DNA from 3 places in the Enterobacter sp. C4G1 genome. Region 2 is predicted to be linked to each of the others. Evidence: predicted binding sites of a transcription regulator. Region 2 holds the regulator's gene; each other region holds the start of a gene.
The links. Region 2 encodes CRP, which controls carbon source genes, mostly activating them, when cyclic AMP is high. Its sites were predicted from a motif close to ATGTGANNNNNNTCACAT; they were not measured.

Region 1 (4,214 bases), 930 kb from region 2:
CTTGCGCCAAACGCCGCCACCGCGCCGTACACGCCGGTATCGATACCCGCTTTCAGCATCGCCACGAAGGCCACTTCGTTAAACGCGCCAATGCCATACAGGTAGTACATGTGCGTCCCGGCGAACACGCCGGAAGAGAGCAGGCCAACGAAGATCGGGAACGACCAGTCGGCATACCAAAAACCTTTATTCTGTTCCATGTAGAGGCTCCTGTTATTTACCGCTGAGCGAGTTGTGGATCATGTCGAGCCAGTTCGGCACGGTCAGATGGAAGGATTCGATCATCTTCATGTCGAAGCCGCGGAAGAAGCCGCTCAGGACAAACAGCGCCACGATGGCGACCATCATCACTTTGGTGACGTGGTTCCAGCCGCTCTCTTCAACGCCTTTACCAATCAGGATACCCAGCACCAGACCCGGTACGGCGTTCCCCATAATCAGCTGCGCTGCGCCGCCAAACACGGTAGCCCAGAAGCCAGATTTTTTGCCCGCGTCGATAGCCGCCAGCCAGAAAATCACCGGCATCACGGTGTTCACCAGCAGGTTGGCTGCCGGTACCAGCACCTTAACGGCGGTCACCTGGAGCGCAGCCGGAACGGAAGAGGCGGTAAGGTTAAGGAAGGTCACGACGATCATGCCGATCACGCCGCAGGCAATCGCCATTTTGCGTGGGTCGTGGAGTGTTTCACCGACATTACGGTTCTTGATCATCAGCGCCGCCGCGCCCCAGTTCGGGATAATGCGGTGGTCAACGTCCTGAGTGAATGCACCTGCGGCCACGGAAGAGGCCCAGGCGTTAAAGAAGAAGCCTAACCCAAAGGAGAAGTGAGAAGCCGGATCCCCTTCACAGGAGTTCAGTTCCCCCAACGTACGAAACGCGCCCATACCCTGAGTGGTAGGCGCATGAAACATGCGTGCAGCCCCGGCCCCCACACCGACGCCAACCAGGCCGCCAATAATGAGCGATTTTATTAATATAATTAAGAACATCAGTCTGCCCTTTTATGAATAATCAGCGTTGCGTGACGAAATCCACCTGGTCGAGATTGATGGCGGTCACGTTGACAGTCACATCCAGCTCCACGCTGTAGGTGCGTCTTTCCCGGCGCAAAAAGAAGAACAGAAATGCCTCTTTTCGCACCACTTCTTGCGCCTGAACGACCTGCACATCCTGTGGCTCAATACGCAGTAAGATATGCGGTGAGGCTTTCATCACCGCGGCCTGAACGTGGTTGAGTGCATCGGCAAAGGCGCGCGCTTTGGCGTCGCCTTTTCCCTTCACTCTCACCGTGGTTGTGAATTGTTCTTTCATGCTTACGCGCCGTGCTTCTTCTGCCACGCCTGTACCAGACGCTCGCCCAGCTCTTCTTTATCCATAAAGCCAAAGCCGAGTACATTGCAGCCTTCATTGATGGCGGTTACGCCCTCTTCCACTGAACGCATACCGTATTTGGCTTTGTAGCCATATTTGGTTTGGGCGGTAATTGCGCCCGCGCCACCGCTGCCGCAGAAGGAGATACCGAAGGTGGCGTTTTCCGCTTTCATCACGTCACCCAGCTTCATATCCGCTGCCATACCCGGCACAACCACCGCGCGTCCACCTGCTTTTTCGATACCGGCCGCTACTTTCTGACCTTTACCCAGGCGATCGCCAATCACGACTGTAATTTGTTCCATGTGTTGCTCCTTAAAGGTTGTCTTTTGCGACTTCAAAGTGAACGGAGAGCAGCCAGGCTTCTTCATCAGGAAGGTTGCCAAACTGCGCCACCACTTCGCGGGCAAGTCGCATTGAATCGGGTGAAATTTCGTCGAACAATTCCGCTTCGACTTCCGGCAGCGGCTCGCCGGTCACAGACCGGTGCGCCATGGCGCGAACGTGTGAAGTCAGCATCTGTTCCTGTACTGCATTGGGGATGATGTTGTGCCGGGCCAACAGGGCATAAACCTGCTCAAGCATGGTGGTCGCGAGCTGCTCTGTTTGTACCGCCTGGTCTCCAACGTCGTTCATTACCGCTCCGTTAATCACTCGTCTTACCCCGTTAATGTCTCTGAGATAAAACTAACGTTGGCCGTTAATTGTTTGTAGCGAGTTGTTTTCCACTTCGAAGTGGAAAGGCGGGCGGCGGCAGTGATCTGTGCCACAAAAATGCGCTGAATGATGACAATTCACTGGTTTTACGTGAGGAACATCACATAACCAATCAACAAAACGGCAGGGCAGAACATGAAAACAACGGGTGGGGGAGTCGCAGAAATGTGACAGAGATAGGGTTTACTTATTACGATGCATAAAAAAAGCGAGAGCAGTACGCCCTCGCCTTGCTGTTGCGTCAGATGCTGAGTCTGTTAGCGGTATTTTTTGTGATAAGTGTTGCGGGTCGTCACGAACTGCTCAGCCGCCGCCTTCGCCTCTTTCACTTTACCTTCGTTTGCCAGTTTCAGCGCACCGTCAATCTGGCCGACCAGGATATCAAAACCGTGGCGGTAATCTTTCATTTCTGCGCTGTCTGCCGCTTTGCTTTCCAGCTTCGCTGGCGTCGCTTTCTGCGCATCCAGAGCCGCTTCACGCATTTTGGTTAATGCATCTTTCATTTCAGACGCATTATCGGTTTTCTGCACCACTTTCAGATTGGTACCGAGGATGCCCATATCTTCTTCAAGATCGGCAGCAAACGCAGTTGAGCCAAGAACCAACGTTGAAGCCGCGACGATCGCCAACAGATGTTTACGCATTGCTCACTTCCTTTTTTATTATTAAAACGCCTTTACGGGTATTACTGACCGGCGATTTTCATTTCCGGCAGTAGCACTGAACCACACTGTATATTGCTACGTGTTTCAATATCGTTACCGACAGTAACAATATTGCGCCACATATCCTTCAGGTTGCCGGCGATGGTAATTTCGCTCACCGGATACTGAATTTCACCGTTTTCAACCCAGAAGCCTGCCGCACCGCGAGAGTAATCCCCGGTGATGCCGCTCACGCCCTGCCCCATCAGCTCGGTGACCACCAGACCTGTACCCATCTCTTTCAGCATCTGCTCAAAGTTCAGGCCCTGTCCAGCAATGCGCCAGTTGTGGATGCCGCCCGCGTGACCGGTGCTTTTCAGCCCCAGCTTGCGCGCAGAGTAGTTGGTCAGCAGCCACTGGGTCAGAACACCGTCTTTGATGATATCGCGGCGTTCAGTGCGCACACCTTCGCTGTCGAACGGCGTGGAGGCCAGTCCTTTCAGCAGATGCGGATGCTCTTCAATGGTCAGCCATTCCGGCAGGATCTGTTTGCCGAGTGAATCCAGCAGGAACGTGGACTTACGGTAAACCGAACCGCCCGCAATTGCCCCCACCAGGTGACCAAACAGACCGGTAGCCACTTCGTTGGCAAAAATAACCGGCGCTTTCATGGTGGAGAGTTTACGCGGAGACAGACGCGACAAAGTACGCTGCGCACACTCGGCACCGACCCACTCAGGAGACTGTAAATCACCGAGCGCGCGGCCAATGGTGTAGGCGTAATCACGCTCCATATCGCCGTTCTCTTCGGCAATGACGCAGCTTGAGAGCGAATGGCGGGTTGAGCAATAGCCCTGCAACATGCCGTGGCTGTTGCCGAAAACTTTGATGCCGTAGTGGCTGTTAAAGCTGCCGCCTTCGGTATTAGTGATGCGTTTATCTGCTTGCAGAGACGCCTGTTCTGCACGTGCAGCCAGTTCGATAGCCTCATCCGGGGTGACTTCCGCCGGGTGGAACAGGTCCAGATCCGGTGCGTCGAACGCCAGCAGCTCTTTATCAGCAACGCCTGCATAAGGATCGGGTGAGGTATAACGCGCAATGTCCAGCGCGGCCTGCACCGTACGGGCAATGGCATCCGGGCTGAGGTCGGTCGATGACGCGCTACCTTTGCGATTCTGGTGATAAACCGTGATCCCCAGTGCGCCATCGCTGTTAAATTCAACATTTTCCACTTCGCCATAGCGAGTACTTACGCTAATGCCGGTGGTTTTGCTTACCGCCACTTCGGCGCCATCTGATTTACCTGAAGCCAGCGCCAGCGCTGTGGAGACTGCTTCTTCCAGAATCTTACGCTGCGCTTCAACTTGTGAGGTTACTTTCATCGCAAATGCCATACTGTAAGAGAGAGTTAAGTGAAGTCTATCAGAGAACCGTTTTTCAGTGCGCGTCTTAACTGGTAACATTAGCCTCTTTTTTTAAGG
Region 2 (4,214 bases):
TCACCATGGTGACAGCCAGCATCCCCAGCAGCGTATAGCCTTCCGGTACGTGGAAGTGCAGCGTCACCCCAGCAATGATAAGCCCCGCGATTGTGCCACCTGCCCGGTGCAGAATGCGCACCCGCGTAGCACCGTAACCGTTCTGCGTAACAAACAGCACGGTCATTAAGATCCAGTACGGTTTCGGTAAGTGCAGCGCGACGCCCATCAGACTGGCGGTGCTAAGCATCACGCTGATACGCGCGGCATTACGCAGCGCGGCAGATTTCAGTGACAGATAGCTTTTCAGGGCTGGCAGCAGCGGCAGACGCTTTTGTTTATCGGCCATCAGGTCACGGGGGTAAAGTGGCCGCTGAGTCCGCAGGACACGGGCGATGCGGCTGAAGTGCCACGCCGCAAATTGGCCCACCGGGTTTTCCGCGTGTTGATGGGCAATTTTCTCCAGCGCCCCCAGCTGTTTGTCCATGTTAAAACGCGTGGGATAGCGGTGATACAGGATATCGTCAGCGAGAATGCGCAGGCGCGCTGCCACGGTTTGGGCGTTCCAGCGGATCACCGCCTCGGCGTGGCTACGTTCGACCAGCTTTTGCACCTCCTGCGGATGATGCAGGCTCACAGAGATATGTTCCTGTAAATCCAGACCGACCTGGAAGATACGCAGCAGTCGCTTATAGTCATGATTTTTATTGGCGGCGAGCATGTGCAACTGCTGATAACACTGGCTAATCAGATCGACGACTTTTTGCTGGCGCGCCAGCAGCGGCGGCAGCGATTTTTCCGGATCCGTATGCTGAGTGAGCAGGGTGTACTTGGCTTCGCAGTAGTCGGCAAGCTGCACGTAGAGCAGGCTGAGCGATTCGCGCAGCGGTTGTTCGCGCCACAGGCGGAACCAGATCCAGTTGAACACGCCGTACCACAGGGTTCCCAGCGCGTAGATGAGTAGCGGCTCCCACACCGGCATATTCCCGGCGAGGCTCAGCGTGAAGATGGCGGCAATCAACGACGCGGGCAGCAACCGGGCATGTAGCGCGCTGATTTCAGCGGTCACGCCAAGCGTCATGGCCAGTACGGTCAGGATCAGGGGAAGCGGAATATCACGGGCAAGCAGCAGTTGTACAGCGAGGCTACAGCCTGCAAACAGACAGCCGCCAATAATCAGGCGCTTGAAGAAACGTTTATGCGGTGTGTCCAGACCTGCAATGTTGCAGCAGGCAGGAACCAGGGAGAACAACAGACCCTGTTGCAGATGGCCCAGCAGCAAACCCACGGCCACAGGAAGGCACAACACCAGCGTTTGTCGCAGTGCGTAGTTAACTTCCGGGTGATAAATTAGCCTGCGCCACATGGGGAGTAGAGACAAAAACGGCGTGACACCTTGCGATGGCACGCCGTTTGACCGGAATTAACGTGTTCCGTAAACCACGATGGTTTTACCGTGGGCGGAGATCAGGTTCTGGTCTTCGAGCATTTTCAGAATACGGCCCACTGTTTCACGGGAGCAACCCACGATCTGACCAATTTCCTGACGGGTAATTTTAATTTGCATTCCGTCCGGGTGGGTCATTGCGTCTGGTTGTTTCGCCAGGTTCAGCAGAGTCTGAGCGATACGGCCCGTTACGTCCAGGAAGGCGAGGTTACCCACTTTCTCAGACGTGACTTGCAGGCGGCGAGCCATCTGCGAAGAAAGACGCATCAGGATGTCAGGGTTAACCTGAATCAGCTGACGGAATTTCTTGTAGGAGATTTCGGCCACTTCACACGCGGTTTTTGCACGAACCCAGGCGCTACGTTCCTGGCCTTCTTCAAACAGGCCCAGTTCACCGATGAAATCGCCCTGGTTCAGATAAGAAAGGATCATTTCTTTCCCTTCCTCATCTTTGATCAGCACTGCCACCGAGCCTTTGACGATGTAATACAACGTTTCCGCTTTTTCACCCTGGTGAATCAGCGTGCTCTTCGATGGGTACTTATGAATGTGGCAATGAGACAAGAACCATTCGAGAGTCGGGTCTGTTTGCGGTTTGCCAAGCACCATGCGCTGTTATCCTCTGTTATAAGCTGTCACCAGAGTCATAAGATGCATCCAGACTCTGGGGTTGCAATCGAATTCTTACCCATACCCTGGGAAGTCGGCTGTCGTAATAGTCGCAGCCAGTAAAGTTTGATGTCCTCTGCATACATGTGTAACGTCAATGTATTACTGTAGCATCCAGAGTGTTTTAGCATAGCTTTTGTCGCGTGTCTCCTGGTGTCTCGCTTCAGCATGATGCAGGTCGCCTTCCGTTGCGAGAAATGTAACGTACGCGTAATCTGTCACCAAAAATGCAACGTTGGAGTTAATGAATATGCAAGCGCGTGTGAAATGGGTTGAAGGTTTAACGTTCCTGGGCGAATCCGCTTCCGGACACCAGATTTTAATGGATGGGAATTCCGGCGATAAAGCACCAAGCCCAATGGAGATGGTGCTGATGGCGGCGGGTGGTTGCAGCGCAATTGACGTGGTGTCGATTTTGCAAAAAGGTCGTCATGACGTGACGGATTGCGAAGTAAAACTCACTTCTGAACGCCGTGAAGAAGCGCCACGCCTGTTTACGCACATCAATTTGCATTTTATTGTGACCGGCAAAGAGCTGAAAGACGCTGCGGTATCACGCGCGGTGGATCTTTCTGCGGAGAAATATTGCTCTGTGGCGTTAATGCTGGAGAAAGCGGTAAAAATCACGCATTCGTATGAAGTGATCGAGGCGTAATGCAAGGGGCATCATACGCGTTGATGCCCTCACCCTAACCCTCTCCCACGGGGAGAGGGAAAAGGATCACGCGATCTGCTTACCTTCCATCAACCGCTGCACCAGCGGTGACATAATCAGTTCCATCGCCAGCCCCATTTTCCCGCCCGGCACCACCAACGTATTCATATGCGAAATGAATGAGCCTTGCAGCATGGCCAGCAGCCAGGGGTAATCAATGCCTTCGAGATTGCGGAAATGAATAACCACAAAGCTTTCGTCCAGTGAAGGAATGCTTTTGGCCGCAAACGGGTTGGAGGTATCTACCGTCGGCACGCGCTGGAAGTTGATGTGGGTGCGTGAGAACTGCGGCGTCAGGAAGTTAATGTAATCTTCCATCGAACGAACAACCGAATCCATCACCGCTTCACGTGAATGACCGCGCTCGCTGATATCGCGCGTCAGCTTCTGGATCCACTCCAGGTTCACAATCGGCACAACGCCGACCAGCAGGTCCACGTGGCGCGCCACATCATGCTGCGTGGTCACCACGCCGCCATGTAATCCTTCATAAAATAGCACGTCGGTAGGTTCGGGAAGAGGCTGCCAGGGGGTGAATGTCCCTGGTACCTGGTTCCAGGGAACGGCTTCGTCATAGGTGTGCAGATACTTCCGCGACTGGCCTTTTCCGGTCTGTCCGTATTCTTTGAAAGTCTGCTCCAGCAGACCGAAATCGTTCGCATCTGGCCCAAAATAGCTGATGTGTTTGCCGAGATCGCGAGCTTTGCGGATCGCCATATCCATTTCAGGGCGGGTGTAGCGGTGAAAGCTATCGCCTTCTACCTCTGCGGACCGTAAATTAAGTTGCGCGAAAATCTTGCGAAAGGCGAGGCTGGTGGTGGTTGTACCCGCACCACTTGAGCCTGTAACGGCAATAACCGGATGTCTGGCAGACATAGCAACTCCCTGACTGGAATAGTGTTAAAGGTCAGTCGTGAAAGGCATTGCGGGGCATGATATTGACCGTTTCGTGCAGCTCAGACCATACCAGCACCACCTCGCCACTTTTGAGCTGGCGCTTTACATCGTTGACCTTTTGTTCAAGCGAACGTTCTTGTTCACCATAATCTGTGCCTTCGCGTAATACAAAGCTTTCAATAAGATTATCGAGCGTTTCGGGCGCCAGTTCCTGCCAGGGGATAATCATTTTTTACCGTCCAGAAAAGCGGTGAGCCAGGCTGGAATGCGTGTTTCCAGCCACATCTGTGGGCGTCTGAGCGTGCCTCCGACAAAGCCAACGTGGCCGCCATGTTCGGTCAGTTGGTACTGCACGTTGGCGGGCAGAAATTCCTGCGCGGGGATGGAGTGATGATCCATGAACGGATCATCTTTAGCATGGATGATAAGCGTTGGTTTGGTGATTTTGCTCAACAGCGGCATGGCGCTGCACTGGCGATAGTAATCTATCGCATCGGCAAAACCGTG
Region 3 (4,214 bases), 220 kb from region 2:
TCGAGGTTTACTGCAAAATCAGGTCACCGGCGCCGGGTTAAACACCGCCAGCTGGTTATGTAATCCCCATTGGTCAGAGAAGGTTTTCTTGCGACCACTTGCCACATCCAGAATAAAGTGGAACAGTTTCCAGCCCACCTCTTCAATGCTCTCTTCCCCGGTGGCAATGGTCCCGGCGTTAATGTCCATTAAGTCATACCAGCGGTTGGCAAGCTCGGTACGGGTCGCCATTTTAATGACAGGCACTGCCATCAGGCCGTACGGCGTGCCGCGCCCGGTGGTAAAGACCTGCACCGTAATGCCGGACGCCACCTGTTGCGTGCCGCAGACAAAATCACTGGCTGGCGTTGCGGCGTAGATCAGGCCGCGTTTGGTTGGGCGCTGGCCCGGAGAGAGCACTTCCACAATGGCGCTCTGGCCGGATTTGGCGATCGATCCCAGGGCTTTTTCCACCACGTTCGCCAGGCCGCCTTTTTTGTTACCCGGAGACGGGTTGGCGCTGCGGTCGGTTTGGCCCATATCGAGATAATTATCGTACCAGGCCATCTCTTCCAGCAGGCGTTTACCCACCTCTTCGTTGATGGCGCGTGGCGTCAACAGGTGGATGGCGTCACGCACTTCGGTGACTTCAGAGAACATCACCGTTGCGCCGCAGCGTACAAACAGGTCAGAGGCATAGCCGACCGCCGGGTTAGCGGTTACGCCGGAAAACGCATCGCTGCCGCCGCACTGCGTGCCGACCACCAGCTCAGAGGCCGGGCAGGTTTCACGCTGGCGCTTGTTCAGTTTATCCAGATGGCGTTCTGCAACCTGAAGAATATCGTCGACCATCGATTTGAAACCGACATGGTGCTCATCCTGTAAACGCACAATACTGGCATCGTCCACCGGAATGGCTTTTACGTCATCAGTACCTTGCAGCAGGCGCTCTGGTTGCAGCTTCTCGCAGCCCAGACCAATAACCATTACTTCGCCGCCAAAGTTCGGGTTCAGGGCGATATTGTGAATAGTACGGATAGGCACAACGGCCGCCGGCGCGTTGATGGCCACGCCGCAGCCGTAAAGGTGGTTCAGGCCCACCACGCCGTCCACATTCGGGTATTTCGGCAGCAGGTCGCGTTCGATGATTTTCACCACATAGTCCACCACGCCCGCCACGCAGTGGACGCTGGTGGTAATGCCGAGCAGGTTTTTGGTGCCGACGCTGCCGTCTGCATTGCGATAACCTTCGAAGGTATAACCTTCCAGCGGCGGCAGCGGTTCAGGAACGCGGGTCGCCAGCGGCAGCGTATTCAGCGGCGGTGCTTTTGGCAGCTCAACCAGGGACTCTTCAATCCAGCTTCCTTGCGGGATGGCACGAACCGCGTAGCCGATGATCTCGCCATAACGAACGATTTCGCCATGAGCAGGGATATCCACCAGGGCAACTTTATGTCCTTGTGGAATATGCTCAATCAGTTCCAGCCCGTCCGGGAATCGGGTTCCGGCTTTTAAACCGTTGTCGTTGACAATAATCGCCACATTATCTGTGTCGTGTACTTTTATATAGAACGCCGTCGGCGACGCTTGTCGAATTTCAATGTCGGCCATTGTTCAGTATTCTCCAGCAAAGTGTCTGATAATAAATGCAGCTGATTGGGTATTTATTTTCTTATTAGCGAAATAAAGACGCTGCTTTCTTAAATAAAGAATGTCAGGACTTAAGGGATAAGAATGTGATCCAGATCACTCAACAAAACCAGAGATAGCGCGTCCTGGTCAGTAATGCGTGATTCTGTGCATCAGCGCCCAGTGCTTTGTGCATATGCTCAATATATTATTGAAATGGGGTGTGATAATTGAGCATTAAAACAATGTGCAGTCGCCGGGTGATGATTATACTGAATCACGATTTCATTGCATCTGGTTAATTACCTGATATTGCCTGCTATCGATAAATAATCAGGAAATATTCTTTCTAAAAATTATAAATATAAATCTATCGATGTGCCCGAGGAAATAAACATGATACTGGATACTACTGTAGAAGCTAAAAAGGGTGTGCCCACCCGCTATTTAATTCTACTGATTATATTTATCGTTACGGCCATCAACTACGCTGACCGTGCGACACTATCGATTGCTGGTACTGAAGTGGCGAAGGAGCTGCAACTGAGTGCCGTATCGATGGGGTACATCTTCTCTGCATTTGGCTGGGCGTACCTGCTGATGCAAATCCCCGGCGGCTGGCTGCTGGATAAGTTTGGCTCCAAAAAGGTCTATACCTATAGCCTGTTTTTCTGGTCGCTGTTCACCTTCCTGCAAGGTTTCGTCGATGTCTTCCCGCTGGCCTGGGCAGGCGTGTCGATGTTTATCATGCGCTTTATGCTTGGTTTTTCGGAAGCACCGTCTTTCCCGGCTAACGCCCGCATTGTGGCGGCCTGGTTCCCGACGAAAGAGCGTGGCACGGCGTCTGCCATCTTTAACGCCGCGCAGTATTTCTCGCTGGCGATCTTCTCGCCGCTGCTCGGCTGGCTGACCTTCGCCTGGGGCTGGGAACATGTCTTTACCGTAATGGGTGTGATTGGTTTCGTGCTGACCGGTATGTGGGTGAAGTTCATCCATAACCCAACCGATCATCCACGGATGTCTGAGCAGGAGCTGAAGTTTATCTCCGATGGCGGTGCAGTGGTTGATATGGACCATAAAAAGCCAGGTGCACAGGTAGCGAGCGGTCCTAAGCTCCATTACATCAAACAGTTATTGACCAACCGCATGATGCTGGGCGTATTTTTTGGTCAATACTTTATCAACACCATCACCTGGTTCTTCCTCACCTGGTTCCCGATTTATCTGGTGCAGGAAAAGGGAATGTCGATTCTGAAAGTGGGTCTGGTTGCCTCTATTCCGGCGCTCTGCGGGTTTGCCGGCGGCGTGCTCGGCGGGGTGTTCTCGGATCGTCTGATTAAGCAAGGTAAGTCGATTACCCTGGCGCGTAAGCTGCCGATTGTACTGGGAATGCTGCTGGCCTCTTCAATCATCCTGTGCAACTACACCGATAATACCGCGCTGGTGGTAGCCCTGATGGCGCTGGCGTTCTTCGGCAAAGGGTTTGGCGCGCTGGGCTGGCCGGTGATTTCCGATACGGCGCCAAAAGAGATTGTGGGCCTGTGCGGTGGTGTGTTTAACGTCTTTGGTAACGTGGCGTCCATCGTGACTCCACTGGTAATTGGTTATCTGGTCAGTGAACTGCATTCGTTCAACGCGGCACTGGTATTCGTTGGCTGTTCAGCGTTGATGGCGATGGTCTGCTACCTGTTCGTAGTCGGCGACATCAAACGTATGGAATTGCAGAAATAAGCAAAGGTATAAGCGATGAGTAACGATATCTTCCCGAATAAGTTTAAAGCGGCCCTCGCGGCACACCAGATCCAGATTGGCTGTTGGTCAGCTCTGGCAAGCCCAATCAGCACAGAGGTGCTCGGCCTGGCAGGGTTCGACTGGCTGGTACTGGACGGCGAACATGCGCCGAACGATATCAGCACCTTTATCCCACAGCTGATGGCGCTGAAAGGCAGCAACAGTGCGCCGGTCGTTCGCGTCCCGACTAACGAGCCGGTGATCATCAAGCGTCTGCTGGATATCGGTTTCTATAACTTCCTGATCCCGTTTGTGGAAAACGTTGAGGAAGCGGTGCAGGCCGTGGCATCTACACGCTACCCGCCAGAAGGCATTCGCGGCGTGTCTGTTTCTCACCGCGCCAACATGTTTGGCACCGTGCCGGACTACTTTGCGCAGTCCAACAAGAACATCACCATCCTGGTGCAGATTGAGAGCCAGCAGGGTGTCGATAACGTCGATGCCATCGCGGCGACCGAAGGCGTTGACGGTATTTTCGTTGGCCCAAGCGATCTGGCTGCCGCATTCGGACATCTCGGCAATGCGTCTCACCCGGAAGTACAACGCGCCATCCAGCATATTTTTGCCCGTGCCAAAGCGCACGGCAAACCGTGCGGCATTCTGGCCCCGGTTGAAGCTGATGCCCGTCGCTACCTGGAATGGGGTGCGACGTTTGTTGCCGTCGGCAGTGATCTGGGCGTATTCCGCTCTGCCACGCAAAAACTGGCTGATTCCTTTAAGAAATAACCACCCCTGAGAGAAAGAGAGAGACGCAATTATGACACTGAAAATTGGTTTTATTGGCCTGGGTATCATGGGTAAACCAATGAGTAAAA

Region 1: ACT9TW_RS07635 (glycine dehydrogenase) is a predicted target of CRP. The motif match lies at 2,178-2,195, and genes of this name have one in related genera.
Region 3: garD (galactarate dehydratase) is a predicted target of CRP. The motif match lies at 1,714-1,731, and genes of this name have one in related genera.

The regions. Positions count from the first base shown of each region.
Region 1 is NZ_JBQVVV010000001.1:1,591,371-1,595,584, reverse strand. Features, by position in the region: gene ACT9TW_RS07655 (DUF4310 family protein) at 1-200, opposite strand, end outside; gene ACT9TW_RS07650 (DUF4311 domain-containing protein) at 214-990, opposite strand; gene ACT9TW_RS07645 (DUF4312 family protein) at 1,013-1,312, opposite strand; gene ACT9TW_RS07640 (SFCGS family glycine-rich protein) at 1,315-1,677, opposite strand; gene ACT9TW_RS07635 (glycine dehydrogenase) at 1,688-2,026, opposite strand; gene cybC (cytochrome b562) at 2,347-2,733, opposite strand; gene pmbA (metalloprotease PmbA) at 2,775-4,127, opposite strand.
Region 2 is NZ_JBQVVV010000001.1:660,149-664,362, reverse strand. Features, by position in the region: gene ACT9TW_RS03280 (YccS/YhfK family putative transporter) at 1-1,345, opposite strand, end outside; gene crp (cAMP-activated global transcriptional regulator CRP) at 1,403-2,035, opposite strand; gene ACT9TW_RS03270 (OsmC family protein) at 2,346-2,750, shown strand; gene ACT9TW_RS03265 (phosphoribulokinase) at 2,817-3,686, opposite strand; gene ACT9TW_RS03260 (YheU family protein) at 3,718-3,936, opposite strand; gene ACT9TW_RS03255 (hydrolase) at 3,933-4,214, opposite strand, start outside.
Region 3 is NZ_JBQVVV010000001.1:438,371-442,584, reverse strand. Features, by position in the region: gene garD (galactarate dehydratase) at 19-1,590, opposite strand; gene ACT9TW_RS02085 (MFS transporter) at 2,005-3,339, shown strand; gene garL (2-dehydro-3-deoxyglucarate aldolase) at 3,355-4,125, shown strand; gene garR (2-hydroxy-3-oxopropionate reductase) at 4,157-4,214, shown strand, end outside.